4 regions of the Exiguobacterium sp. s183 genome follow, and region 2 is predicted to be linked to each of the others. Evidence: predicted binding sites of a transcription regulator. Region 2 holds the regulator's gene; each other region holds the start of a gene.
What was found. The regulator Rex, encoded in region 2, represses fermentation and respiration genes when NADH is low (regulators of the CRP and FNR family bind a similar motif). The targets are predictions, from matches to a motif close to TTGTGAAATATTTCACAA.
Positions count from the first base shown of each region.

Region 1: the regulator Rex is predicted to act here: its motif matches at 1,357-1,374, upstream of KNP62_RS11160 (DoxX family membrane protein).
Region 3: the regulator Rex is predicted to act here: its motif matches at 1,456-1,473, upstream of adhE (bifunctional acetaldehyde-CoA/alcohol dehydrogenase).
Region 4: the regulator Rex is predicted to act here: its motif matches at 1,154-1,171, upstream of cydD (thiol reductant ABC exporter subunit CydD).

Region 1 is NZ_JACSKN010000004.1:199,016-202,145, forward strand. It holds gene KNP62_RS11145 (glycoside hydrolase family 55 protein) at 1-241, opposite strand, end outside; gene KNP62_RS11150 (cold-shock protein) at 503-703, shown strand; gene KNP62_RS11155 (pyridoxamine 5'-phosphate oxidase family protein) at 821-1,234, shown strand; gene KNP62_RS11160 (DoxX family membrane protein) at 1,413-1,919, shown strand; gene KNP62_RS11165 (DUF3817 domain-containing protein) at 2,000-2,296, shown strand; gene KNP62_RS11170 (MFS transporter) at 2,318-3,130, opposite strand, start outside.
Region 2 is NZ_JACSKN010000011.1:9,263-12,392, forward strand. It holds gene KNP62_RS15090 (ABC-F family ATP-binding cassette domain-containing protein) at 1-791, opposite strand, end outside; gene KNP62_RS15095 (redox-sensing transcriptional repressor Rex) at 942-1,598, shown strand; gene tatA (twin-arginine translocase TatA/TatE family subunit) at 1,598-1,816, shown strand; gene tatC (twin-arginine translocase subunit TatC) at 1,820-2,608, shown strand; gene KNP62_RS15110 (hypothetical protein) at 2,740-3,033, shown strand; gene KNP62_RS15115 (hypothetical protein) at 3,072-3,130, shown strand, end outside.
Region 3 is NZ_JACSKN010000001.1:727,136-730,265, forward strand. It holds gene adhE (bifunctional acetaldehyde-CoA/alcohol dehydrogenase) at 1-1,312, opposite strand, end outside; gene KNP62_RS03930 (MarR family winged helix-turn-helix transcriptional regulator) at 1,702-2,148, shown strand; gene KNP62_RS03935 (YebC/PmpR family DNA-binding transcriptional regulator) at 2,229-2,942, shown strand; gene KNP62_RS03940 (Na+/H+ antiporter family protein) at 3,086-3,130, shown strand, end outside.
Region 4 is NZ_JACSKN010000002.1:451,049-454,178, reverse strand. It holds gene KNP62_RS07780 (glycoside hydrolase family 31 protein) at 1-274, shown strand, start outside; gene KNP62_RS07775 (Crp/Fnr family transcriptional regulator) at 387-1,076, shown strand; gene cydD (thiol reductant ABC exporter subunit CydD) at 1,199-2,923, shown strand; gene cydC (thiol reductant ABC exporter subunit CydC) at 2,920-3,130, shown strand, end outside.

The DNA.
Region 1 (3,130 bases), on a different contig from region 2:
GGCGCATCCAAACAGGACGAACCATTCCGTCCATTTGTTCGAGCGGGAGTGACGTTTGAACAGGCGTAATGCGCTCAGTCATTGGAATTCGGCAAGGGATGGAATGTTGCTGCTCTGAGTAAGATGTCTCGCGCGTGGAGCGGTGCCATTCGAGTGTTCGCTGGATGAGGTCTTCTTCCGACCAATCAGAATATGAGGCAATCATCGAAGCGATTGATTGCGGGTCCTTTGCATTTTTCATAATAAATCCTCCTAGCATCATCTTCTCTAGCATGTACCCGTTTCGCCTTGTTTTTTAGCAATCAGAAGTATTTACTAGACAGAAGCATCTAGTCGTGTTATATTCAATATGTGCTTAATTAAGAATAGCTGGAATCATAATTCACAAGTGCTTGGGATTATTTTTCATTAGATAATCCAGAGGCTTGTATTTTTTTTGGTCAAGTTTTTTCTAGTAAGGCACTACTATAACGCATAGCGTTTATTTCAGGAGGGTTCATTCATGAACACAGGTAAAGTAAAATGGTTTAACTCAGAAAAAGGTTACGGCTTCATCGAAATGGAAGGCGGAGACGACGTATTCGTACACTTCTCAGCAATCCAAGGCGACGGCTTCAAAACACTTGAAGAAGGCCAAGAAGTAACTTTCGAAATCACAGACGGAGCTCGTGGACCACAAGCTTCTAACGTTGAAAAAATCTAATCTTCCTTTCTAAGGAATATGATACCTGCTCGCATCGGCGAGCAGGTTTTTTTGTGTTTAATCGTGTGGTTTGAGGGAACAGTATACGAGCGACAAACCATGAAGGAGGAATTCGGAATGAGTGCAAAAGAAACAGCATTAAAGATTCTAGATTCAAGTAATGTAGGGACGATGGCGACCGTATATAAGGTGAAGCCACATAGTCGTTACATGACATTTTTCCATGATGATTTCACACTCTATACAGCAACCTCGAACGATACAGATAAGGTGGCGGAATTAGAGAAGAATCCATATACGCATATTTTGATTGGTTATGATGGCGATGGGGTCGGCGACACGTACTTAGAAATTTTAGGGAAAGCGACTGTGTCAGATGATGAATCGATGAAAGAAAAAGTGTGGAACGACAAGCTCGAGGGCTGGTTTGATGGACCAGACGATCCGAAACTGGTCATCCTTAAAATCGAGCCAGAATCGATGCGCGTGATGAACAAGAAGGGTCAACCACCACAAGATGTGACGTTGTAAAATCCTCAAAGGCGCCTCAAGTAGGCGTCTTTTTGATGGATGTGAATAGAGTGTGACGTACATATGGACGAATCATGAACAAACAAAAATACATATGTGAAATAGTGAACATAGATGGTATATTGTGAATGTAATCACATTATTCATTTATTCAACTTCTTGAAAGGGAGGAATCATCATGTTCACGAAATTTTGGCAAAATCATAACATCGCTACGGCAATCTTGACGGTGTTACGTGTATGGCTCGGTTATCATTGGTTAACAGCAGGTTTGGGTAAAATCACAGGTGGTTTTGGAACGGAAGGATTCTTAAACAACGCGGTGACACTTGCGACTGGAGAACATCCAGCCGTCGCAGGATGGTGGGCTGCATTCTTAGAAAACGTTGCAATTCCGAACGCTGGATTATTCGATGTCCTTATTCCTTATGGTGAATTTTTGGTCGGGTTGGGGTTATTGCTCGGTGCACTCACACGTAGCGCGGCGTTCTTCGGTCTTGTCATGAACATGGCTTTCTTGCTCTCTGGAACGGTCAGTACGAACCCAACGATGTTGATCGTATCTGTATTGATTTTGGTTGCTGGACATAACGCAGGGAAAATCGGAGTCGACGGTCTGTTCCTTCGCAACTTTGTCGAAACGAAAGTATTGCATCGTTCACCAAATCGTCAAATAGCTTCGTAACTTTTGTGCACTCTCCTGTGACAAACCTCTCATGTTTCGGCTACGATAGATATAGCCTACAGAGATAAAGGAGAACGCATATGACTACGACTCATTTTAAATGGCTTGGCTACACAGAAGGTGTGTCCTTCTTGTTGTTACTGTTTATCGCGATGCCATTGAAATACATGGCGGGTATTCCACTCGCGGTCAGTATTGTCGGCGCAGCGCACGGTTTCTTGTTTGTGGCCTACGTACTTGCGGCCATGTACATGGCGTGGCGCTTCCGTTGGGGCTTTAAAGTGCTGACGCTTGCCGTCATGGCATCCGTCATCCCATTCGGACCATTTTTATTAGAAAAACGGGTACTCCCGTCAACAGAGAAGACATCGAACTGATTCGTTCGATGTCTTTTTTTGTTAAGACGCTTGTTCAATTGACTGAGCTTCTCGTTCCGCTTGGATGTCATGGCGAATCCGATATGTGAGTGTGAAGGTACATAGGAGTAGGCCAATCATACATGCGGTGTATAGATATGAGACTGGTACAAGATCACTCAATACCCCGAATAGAATAAAACCGATTGGTGTGATACCCATCGCAAGTGACTCGAGTACCCCAATCACGCGACCTAAATAATTCGGATCCGTATTCGTTTGTAAGAGCAATTGAATCGGAACGTTGACACGTACGATAAAGAAACCACTCAATAAGGCGAACATTGCGAAAAAGAAAATCGAAGTGAGGACGTTGAAGTTCAAATATAATGGAATGGCAGGGCCGATAAATAGAACACTGAGTATGGTCAGTGCAGATCGCATGGTCGCCAGGCGATGTTTGATTTTAAATAGTGGCAAGGCGTGAAGTAAAGAAGCGATTAAGAATCCAATGGCAACCATGCTTTCAAGTAGTCCGAACTGAAACGGAGACACGCCGACCTCTTGTAGCGCGGCTATCGGGAACAACACTTCTGTCGCGACGAAAAAGAAATTCAAGAAGGCAGCTAGAACGGCGACTGTCCATAAAACGCGTTGCTGCTTCAAATAAGAGAGACCAGACCGTACATCTTCCCAGGTAGATTGTTCGGTTGGAGCAACCTCTTTCTGATGAAATGTGAGTCGAGAAGCAAGCAAGGCGGCAATCATGAAGAATAGGGCTGAGCTGAATAAAAAAGCTGGAATCGGTATGAGTTTAAACAGTGCTCCGGCAAGAAGCGGAGTGCCGATACTTGA
Region 2 (3,130 bases):
TTCTTCTCTTGTTCGTAGAGAGCGGCCTTTTGTTCGAGATACTTCGTGTAGTTCCCGACGAAGCGGCGGCTCCGATGACGTGACAGCTCATAGACAACCGAGACGACGCGGTCGAGGAAGTATCGGTCGTGGGAGACGATGAGGACGGCACCTTTATAGCCGCTCAAGTACTTCTCTAGCCAGGCGAGCGTCTCGATGTCCAAATGGTTCGTCGGCTCGTCCAAGATGAGCAGGTCGGGACTTTGAAGGAGCATCTTTGCCAAGGCGAGACGTGTCCGTTGTCCACCAGAGAGCGTGTCGATCCGGCGCTCGAAGTCGTCCGGATAGAAGCGCATCCCGTGAAGGACCGAGCGGATCGTCGCTTCATACTGGTAACCGCCGCGCTCTTTGAACGTGTGTTGTTCTTCATCGTAAGAGGAGAGGAGGCGTTCGTACGCAGCGGCGTCGTTTAGAATCCGTTCGGATCCCATGTCGGCTTCCATGCGACGGAGCGTCTTCTCTTGCTCGATCAAGTCCGTGAAGACGGTGAGCATCTCGTTCCAGATCGTCTCGTCGGATTCGAGCCCTGAGTCTTGGGCGAGATAGCCGATTGTGACGTCTTTTGGCTTCATGATGTCCCCAGAGTCATAGTTATATTCACCGGCGATTACTTTCAAAAGCGTCGACTTCCCGGCCCCGTTTCGGCCGACGAGGGCGACGCGTTCGCCTTCTTGGATTTCGAGTTTGACGTTTTCTAAAATCGGCTCGACGCCGAAGGATTTGGATAAGTTATTGACTTGCAGTAGGATCAAGTGAAAAAACCCCTTTCTCTCTATTTAGTATACTGTATTTTTCAGCGATTTTAGGTATATTCGTTGAGTGGTCATGTGAATTCGTTTACAATCAAGGTGTATGAAATTCAGATTCGTTTGTAACGTGTCGTAAAAAGGAGGCTCTTTCCGTTGAGTCAAAACGAACCAAAGATTCCACAAGCGACAGCCAAACGGTTGCCACTATACTATCGATTTATTCAAAGCCTGCACGCGTCAGGTAAACAGCGTGTCTCTTCAGCAGAACTGAGTGAGGCGGTCAAGGTCGATTCGGCTACGATTCGCCGTGATTTCTCGTACTTCGGTGCGCTCGGTAAAAAGGGATATGGCTATAACGTGCAGTATCTGTTAGACTTTTTCCGAAAGACACTGAATCAGGACGAGATTACGAATGTCGCCTTGGTCGGGGTCGGTCACCTTGGGACGGCATTCGTCAACTATAACTTCCTTAAAAACAATAACACACATATCGTCGTCGGGTTCGACGCAGACGAGACAAAAGTCGGCACGACGATGTCAGGCGTCCCGATTCATCATGTCGATGAGATGGAACAGATCATGAAGCAAAACAAGATCGACGTCGCCATTTTGACGGTACCTTCTGCCTATGCGCAGTCCGTCGCAGACGACTTGGTCCGTTTCGGCATCAAGGGCATCTTGAACTTCACACCGGCACGACTTACCGTACCGGACACAGTTCGCGTCCATCATATCGATTTGTCGATTGAGCTGCAGTCACTCATTTACTTTATGCAACACTATCCAACCGCTGAGGGGGTCCATCAATAATGGAATTACTAGCATCATCACTCGTCGTCGGGATTCCGGGTGGGGCGAGTCTATTCATCATCGCCATCATCGCGCTCATCATCTTCGGACCGAAGAAATTACCGGAGTTTGGTCGCGCGGCCGGACAAACGCTTCGTGAGTTCAAAAATGCAACGAACGGCATGATGAACGAGCACGACGAGAACGACAAGAAAGCTATCGAAAAGAAAGAGCAGTAAGCCATGAATCATCAACCTGATCAAGAGCGGGAACTCACCGATCACTTGACAGAGCTGCGGAGACGACTGATGCTATCTGCATTTGTCGTCTTTGCCTTCTTTTTGATGGCTTTGCCGAGTGTCAAATATGTACTCGCGTACTTGCAAGAAGATCTCGTCGAACGCGGGCTCGAACTGAACGCCTTTGGGGTCGCGGACCCGCTCATGATTTACTTGAACTTGGCGCTCATCATCGGCCTGATTGCGGCGAGCCCATTCCTACTGTATCAAGTGTGGGCGTTTGTCGCACCCGGTCTGCATCCGAATGAACGGAAAGGTACCCTTGCCTATATCCCGATCATCTTCGGATTGTTCTTGATCGGCCTTGCGTTCGCCTACTACTGGTTATTCCCGCTCGTCCTCGATATCTCGACGGACCTCGGGCAAGACCTCGGACTCGAACAAATCATCGGGGCGAACAATTACTTCACGTTCTTGCTGCAACTGACGATTCCGTTTGGTCTATTGTTCCAGTTGCCGGTCGTGACGATGTTCTTGACCCGAATTGGTGTCGTGACCCCGTACTTCTTATCAAAGATTCGAAAGTACGCATACTTCGCCCTATTCGTGATCGCGGCATTCATCACACCGCCGGATTTGACGTCGCACCTTATGGTGTCGTTACCACTCTTCTTCCTATATGAAATCAGTTTATCGATTTCACGTATCACCTACAAAGGGGTGCTACGCCGGGAAAAAGAGGCGATGGTGCAAGAACAGATGGATTTAATGAAACAGATGAATGAAAAATGAGCATCGTTCCGTAAGTGGAATGATGCTTTTTTGTTGTGACATACTGTTATGATAGGATACGAGTGATTGAGAAATTTTTCCATTTTGTATGCTATAATAAAACGAGGCACATATGTAAGGGAGGATGCACGATGATTCGGGAGTACAACGGAGAGGACTTTATATTGCTAGGCACGATGACAACCATCTTACTGTTTTTCTTATTTTTCTCTATACAATCTCGATTGCGACGTCAATTCATCGTTTCGTCGTTGCTACTCGTGACTGGCTATATCTTCTTTTTTGTCGGAATGACAATCGTACGTGGTTGGGACGCGATCGGCTGGCTTGCACTAGGGCTGATCTTGTACGTGCTTGGTATGATTCTTCACGTTGGCATTGTCATTTATCAGAGAGTGAAAAGTAGACGTGAAGGAGAGTCTTGAAAGAGTCGTTCCAATCAAGTTATGAGGAGATAAAAAGGATGAATGACATTATCATTTTGCTCGTATTGCTGTTTGGACTGACACTGGGAGTCATCAT
Region 3 (3,130 bases), on a different contig from region 2:
TTTCTGAGACGGAGTTTTTACCGTATGACCCACAGCCGAGCGTGAGGGATGGTGTCATTTCGTTATAAAGGTCACCGATTCCACCGTGTGCTGAAGGTGAGTTGACAATGATGCGGCAAGCTTTCATGCGAAGACCGAAGTCGAGGATCGCATCGTCATCTGTTGAGTGGATGACCGCTGTGTGACCGAGACCACCGATTTCGAGCATTTTTTCAGCGATGGCGAATCCTTCTTCACGTGATTGAACTTTATAAGCGCCGAGAACCGGGCTCAACTTCTCATGAGAAAGAAGTTCAGTCGCGCCGACCGTTTCGAGTTCAGCGATCAAGATTTTTGTATCAGCCGGTACGTTGAGACCTGCTTTTTCAGCGATCCATGCTGCTGGCTTCCCTACGATTTCTGGGTTGACCGCACATGTGTCCGTGCGAATGACGAGTGTTTCGAGTTTCGCTTTTTCTTCAGGTGAACAGAAGTAGCAACCGAGTGCCGTCATTTCTGCCTTCACTTCTTCGTAAACTTCTTGGTCGACGATGATTGCTTGTTCAGACGCACAAATCATACCGTTGTCGAACGTTTTTGAAAGGATGACGTCCGAGATGGCACGTTTCACTTTCGCAGTCTTATCGATGTAAGCCGGGACGTTACCAGGTCCGACACCGAGTGCTGGTTTACCAGTCGAATAAGCCGATTTGACCATTGCTGCCCCACCAGTCGCAAGAACCATCGCCACACCTGGGTGGTTCATAAGTGCTTTTGTTGCGTCGAGTGACGGGACTTCAACCCATTGAATCAATTTTTCAGGAGCTCCTGCCGCTACCGCTGCGTCACGAAGGACACGTGCCGCTTCACTTGAACACTGTTGAGCGGATGGGTGGAACGCGAAGATGATTGGGTTACGTGTCTTGATCGCGATGATCGCTTTGAACATCGTTGTCGATGTAGGGTTTGTGACCGGTGTGACCCCAGCGACGACACCAACTGGTTCTGCGATGTATGTGATTCCGTTTTGAACGTCATCTTCAAGGACGCCAACCGTTTTCTCTCCACGGAGTGAGTTGTAAATATATTCTGTCGCGAAGATATTTTTGATCATCTTGTCTTCAAAGACACCGCGACCTGTTTCTGTATGTGCTAATTTCGCAAGTGCGACGTGTTGCTCAAGTCCAGCGAGCGCCATCGCTTGTACGATCTGATCGATTTTCTCTTGGTCGAACGTCATCAACGTATCGAGTGCGGCGTGTGCACCCGCTACGAGCGTATCCACCATTTGTTCTGCCGTAGTTTCCACTTTTGCTTTCTCTTTGACTGCCATGTTAGGTTCCTCCTCATAATTGAGAGCTTTTAATGAACATATTGACTTGATGGAAGACACAATGTGATGACTGCTTTCAAGAGATTGTGCTTTCCTTCACATTCATAGAATACAATGTTTTTCAGAGTTTGTGGGTGACAACAATGTGAACTCTTTCACAATATTTTTTTGTCATTTGTTGATAGCCCTTGATTTTTAACTGTGTCCTCAGTAAAATCGAATTCGTTTTCATGAAAACGAATAAATAGTTTAATGTAAACGCTTACATTAATTGTGTCGGTTCTTTTTCTATGATGATGTATCAATCATCACATCAACCCGTTTTTAGGTTCAACTGCACCTAACTCGTGTATAATGAAAATAGAACCTAACTAGGAAGTGAATCTACTATGCCGAAACAAGATGCTGCGGACCAGTTCGTCAAACTGATCCCTTTAATTCGTCGTAAACTGCTACGTCGATCTGATTTCCCACAAATTCCGAACTTGAACTTCTCTCATTTCCATCTGTTGATGTTGATTGAGGACGAGGGGGCTGTCACAAATGGACGAATTAGTGAAACACTCTCCATCGCGCCGCCCAATGTTACCCCGCTCATCACGAAACTGTTAAATGAAGGATATATTACACGCGTACCGGATGAACGGGACCGCCGTGTCATTTGGAACCAGTTGACAGAGAAAGGTGAGCGTATTCTACTCGAACGGAGAGACTCGTTCCGGAGGCTTTTTGAGGAGCGTCTCGCCTTTTTAAACGAGGATGAAACCGACCGCCTCATTGACAGTTTGAAGACGCTCACCGAGATTGTTGAGAAGATGGATAAGGGCGACGAGTAAAACTTTTCTCGTCAATTCACGCAACTTCTTATATAATCTGTAATGAATCTACGTACAAATGGAAAGAGAGATGACATGTAATGGGTCGTAAATGGAACAACATTAAAGAGAAGAAGGCGTCGAAAGACGCGAACACGAGTCGCGTCTATGCGAAGTTCGGTCGCGAGATTTATGTGGCCGCCCGTCAAGGGGAACCTGATCCTGAGTTGAACCAGTCATTAAAATTCGTTGTGGAGCGTGCGAAAACGTATAACGTGCCCCGTGCGATTATCGATCGCGCCATCGATAAAGCAAAAGGTGGCGACGAGGAAAACTTCGATGAGCTACGTTATGAAGGATTTGGACCGAACGGTGCGATGGTCATCGTCGATACGTTGACGAACAACGTAAACCGTACAGCATCTGAAGTACGTGCCGCTTTCGGTAAAAACGGAGGAAACATGGGTGTCAGCGGTTCGGTCGCCTACATGTTTGATGCGACAGCCGTCATCGGTGTCAATCAAATGTCGGCAGACGATGTCCTTGAACTCATGATGGAACACGACCTAGACGTTCGTGACGTCATCGAAGAAGATGAGACGGTCATCGTCTATGCCGAGCCAGAAGCGTTCCATGCCGTTCAGACTGCATTCAAGTCTGCCGGGGTTGAAGAGTTCGCCGTCGCCGAGCTGACGATGCTTCCACAAAACGAAGTGTCGCTCGATGACGATTCGAAAGAACAGTTTGAAAAATTAATCGATGTGCTCGAAGACTTGGAAGATGTTCGCCAAGTGTATCACAACGTCGATCTGTAACACGTAAGCGATAACTTTCACGAGTTATCGCTTTTTTTCATAATCGATTTGACAAGGGTCACATCATATGTTAAATTTCAAAAAGTCTTTATCATATTAAAGTGATACCAAGAGAAAGAAATTGTGAAAGGTGTTGGATGGATATGAACGCAGTATTACTTGCAGTCATCGTCTTATTTGCACTCGCC
Region 4 (3,130 bases), on a different contig from region 2:
CTATGATGCGGAGACGCAGACGTTACACATCCCACTCGGTGAATGGAAACAGGAGCAGACCGTGACGCTGCCGGTCGATGTGACACAAAACGCACATCGACTCGACCGTCTCTATCGCTTCTTAGATCGCGCTGAAATCGCTTATGACTTGAAAGATCGTCTATATCAGATGGCGACCACGAAGACGCGTCTCGAGGCATGGCTGTTTGACCTCCATGCGTTAGAACTCGATCGTGATTTACAGGACGCGCTATTGGAACTGATGTTGGACTGAAAAAGGGGGGAGACCCCCTTTTGTCATGTCAGAAAACTGTCGGATTTAGAAAGCGTTTTCATTGAAAATCCCATTATACTGAAGATAGAAGAATAGAAATGAGGGGATGAACATGCGACACATGTGGACGATTGACGATTTACGGCAGTTGACGCTGTTTGCGACATGTCCAAGTCGAGCACTTGAACAGTTGATTCCGCACGTCTATTGCCGGACGTATCGGAAAGGACAACTGTTGTTCATGGAAGGGGACCCGCGGGAGCGTGTGTATTTCTTGATGAGCGGTTATATCAAACTCGAACGGATGAACGAGAATGCGACCCATCATTACGCCGATTACGTGAAACCGAAACAATTTTTCCCATACAACGGTTTATTCACAGGGGAAGACTATCGGCATACAGCTGAAGCGGTGACGGACATTGAGGTCATCTACATCCCGACAGATCGCTTTGAGCGGTTCGTGTCCACGCAGTCGAGCATGCTGCTCTATATCATTGGCCAGATGAATCGTATTCTTGATTTGCATGAAAGGCGTGTCCAAGAAATCATCACACCGAGTGCGAAAGAGCGTGTCATCAATACGCTCCATTTCTTAATTGAAGATTTAGGGGAACCGGACGAACAAGGTGTCCGTGTCCGATGCCCATTCACCGCAATCGAACTTTCTCGTCTGTCCGGTACGTCCCGGGAGACGGTTTCGACGATTTTAGCGAAGCTTCGAAAAGAAGAGATCCTTCGTATCGACGCCCATCAACTTGTGATCGGGCATCCTGAATATTTTGAGCAAGACATCGACTGACGCCACTCGGATGAGGGCGTCTTTTACATGTTCGAACGAGCGGGGCGTTCGCTTCAACACGTGGCATATTGTATAATTAGTGATGAATCTCACAAAGCAATGGAATTGTAAATAGAGAAAGGATGAATGCAGTGAAACGACTGCAAGCCCTTGCTTTCGCCGAAAGGGGTCACATCATCGGACTCGTGTTATCCGCGGTCATGATTGGACTATCGATTTTGGCGCAAGCGTATTTAATCGTCGACATCGTCGACCGAATCTTTTTAAAGGATGAATCATTCGAAGCCATCCTTCCGGCTTTACTATGGCTCGTCGTTGCTTTACTGGCACGAGCGCTTTTTGGATACGTGTCGGGACGCATCGGTGCGAGTTTATCCGAAAAGGCGAAACAGACGTTACGCCTTCAACTGTTGGAGCGGTACGCCACGAGTCCGGTCGAGTCATCTTTGACAGGACAATCAGGTAAAAAGGTCAGTGTGTTCATGGATGCTGTCGACGAGGTCGACGCGTACTTCAGTCAATATTGGCCGCAAGTCATCCAAACGTCGATCATCCCGCTCCTCATTTTGGTCGTCGTCTTCAGCCAACACTGGATTTCAGGAGTCATCATGATGGTCACGGCACCGTTCATTCCGCTGTTCTTCATCATCATCGGGATTGCGACTCAGAAAAAATCAGAAGAACAGATGGAGAAGATGAATCAGTTTTCCGGTAAATTTTTAGATGTCTTACAAGGATTGACGACGCTCAAGCTTTACAATCGCACGGAGCAAGAAGCGAAGGCGATTGAGAAGAGCAGCCTCGACTTTCGGGATGCGACGATGGTCGTTTTGAAGACGGCGTTCTTATCAGGACTTATGCTCGAGTTCATCTCGATGCTCAGTACCGGAGTCGTCGCGTTAGAAGTCGCATTGCAGATGGTCGTGTGGCAAAACCTCACGTTCTTCTCTGGTTTTTTGATTCTCGTATTGGCGCCAGAGTATTATTTAGCGATTAAAGATTTAGGAAGTGCCTTCCATACGGGACGTGGAAGTATGGGTGCGGCCGACCGAATCTTTGAGGTATTAGACGCCCCCGATGACCGCATCGAATGGGGAACGAAGTCACTGGGTTCACGAACACCAAACCTTGAACTCGAAGACGTCTCCTTCGAATATGCAGGCGGACGCTTTGCGCTTCAACCGTTGAGCGGTCGGATTCCGTCCGGCACTCACCTGGCCTTGGTCGGTGCGAGTGGTTCCGGGAAGACGACAGTACTGAATGTCATCTCCGGACTGCTACAGGTGAAATCGGGACGTGTCCTCGTGGATGGTGAACCTCTTCAGTCGTTTGACGAGTCTGCCTGGTACGGAAATATTGCCTATATCTCACAAAACCCTTATCTATTCGCCGGCACACTTGCCGATAACATCGCCTTAGGCGAAGAGGCCGATGAGCTTGCGTTACGGGAAGCAGCCGATGCGGCAGGACTGTCTGAGGTGATCGATCAATTACCGAACGGGATCTGGACGGAGCTTGGAGAAGGTGGATTTGGTCTATCGGGTGGAGAACGACAACGTCTCGCACTCGCCCGTGCCTTCTTTAAACGACCTGGTATCCTCTTATTCGATGAGCCGACGACCGGTCTCGATTTGAAGACCGAACAGATTGTGAGACGTTCGATTGCTGAGTTGTCGAAAGAGGCAACGTTGATCACGGTGGCTCATCGCCTGCATACAATCAAAGAGGCGGATACCATCTGGTTTATGGAGGACGGGCAACGGATTGCGGAAGGCACACATGACGCGTTGCTCGCCGTCCCAGAGTATGCGGAACTGTTTGCGCTTCAGAAAGGGGTGAGCCGATGAACTCGCTTTGGACGATTACAAAATGGATGATGCGCGAGAAGAAAGATATCCTTCTCTCCATCTTCTTTGGATATGCAGCCGGGATTGCGGCGGTCGCCCTGTTTGCAGCAAGCGGATACCTCGTCTCAAGGGCAGGGCTTGTTCCGCCACTGTATGCGCTCATGGTACCCGTCGTTCTCATCAAACTGTTCGGGGTCATTCGGGCAG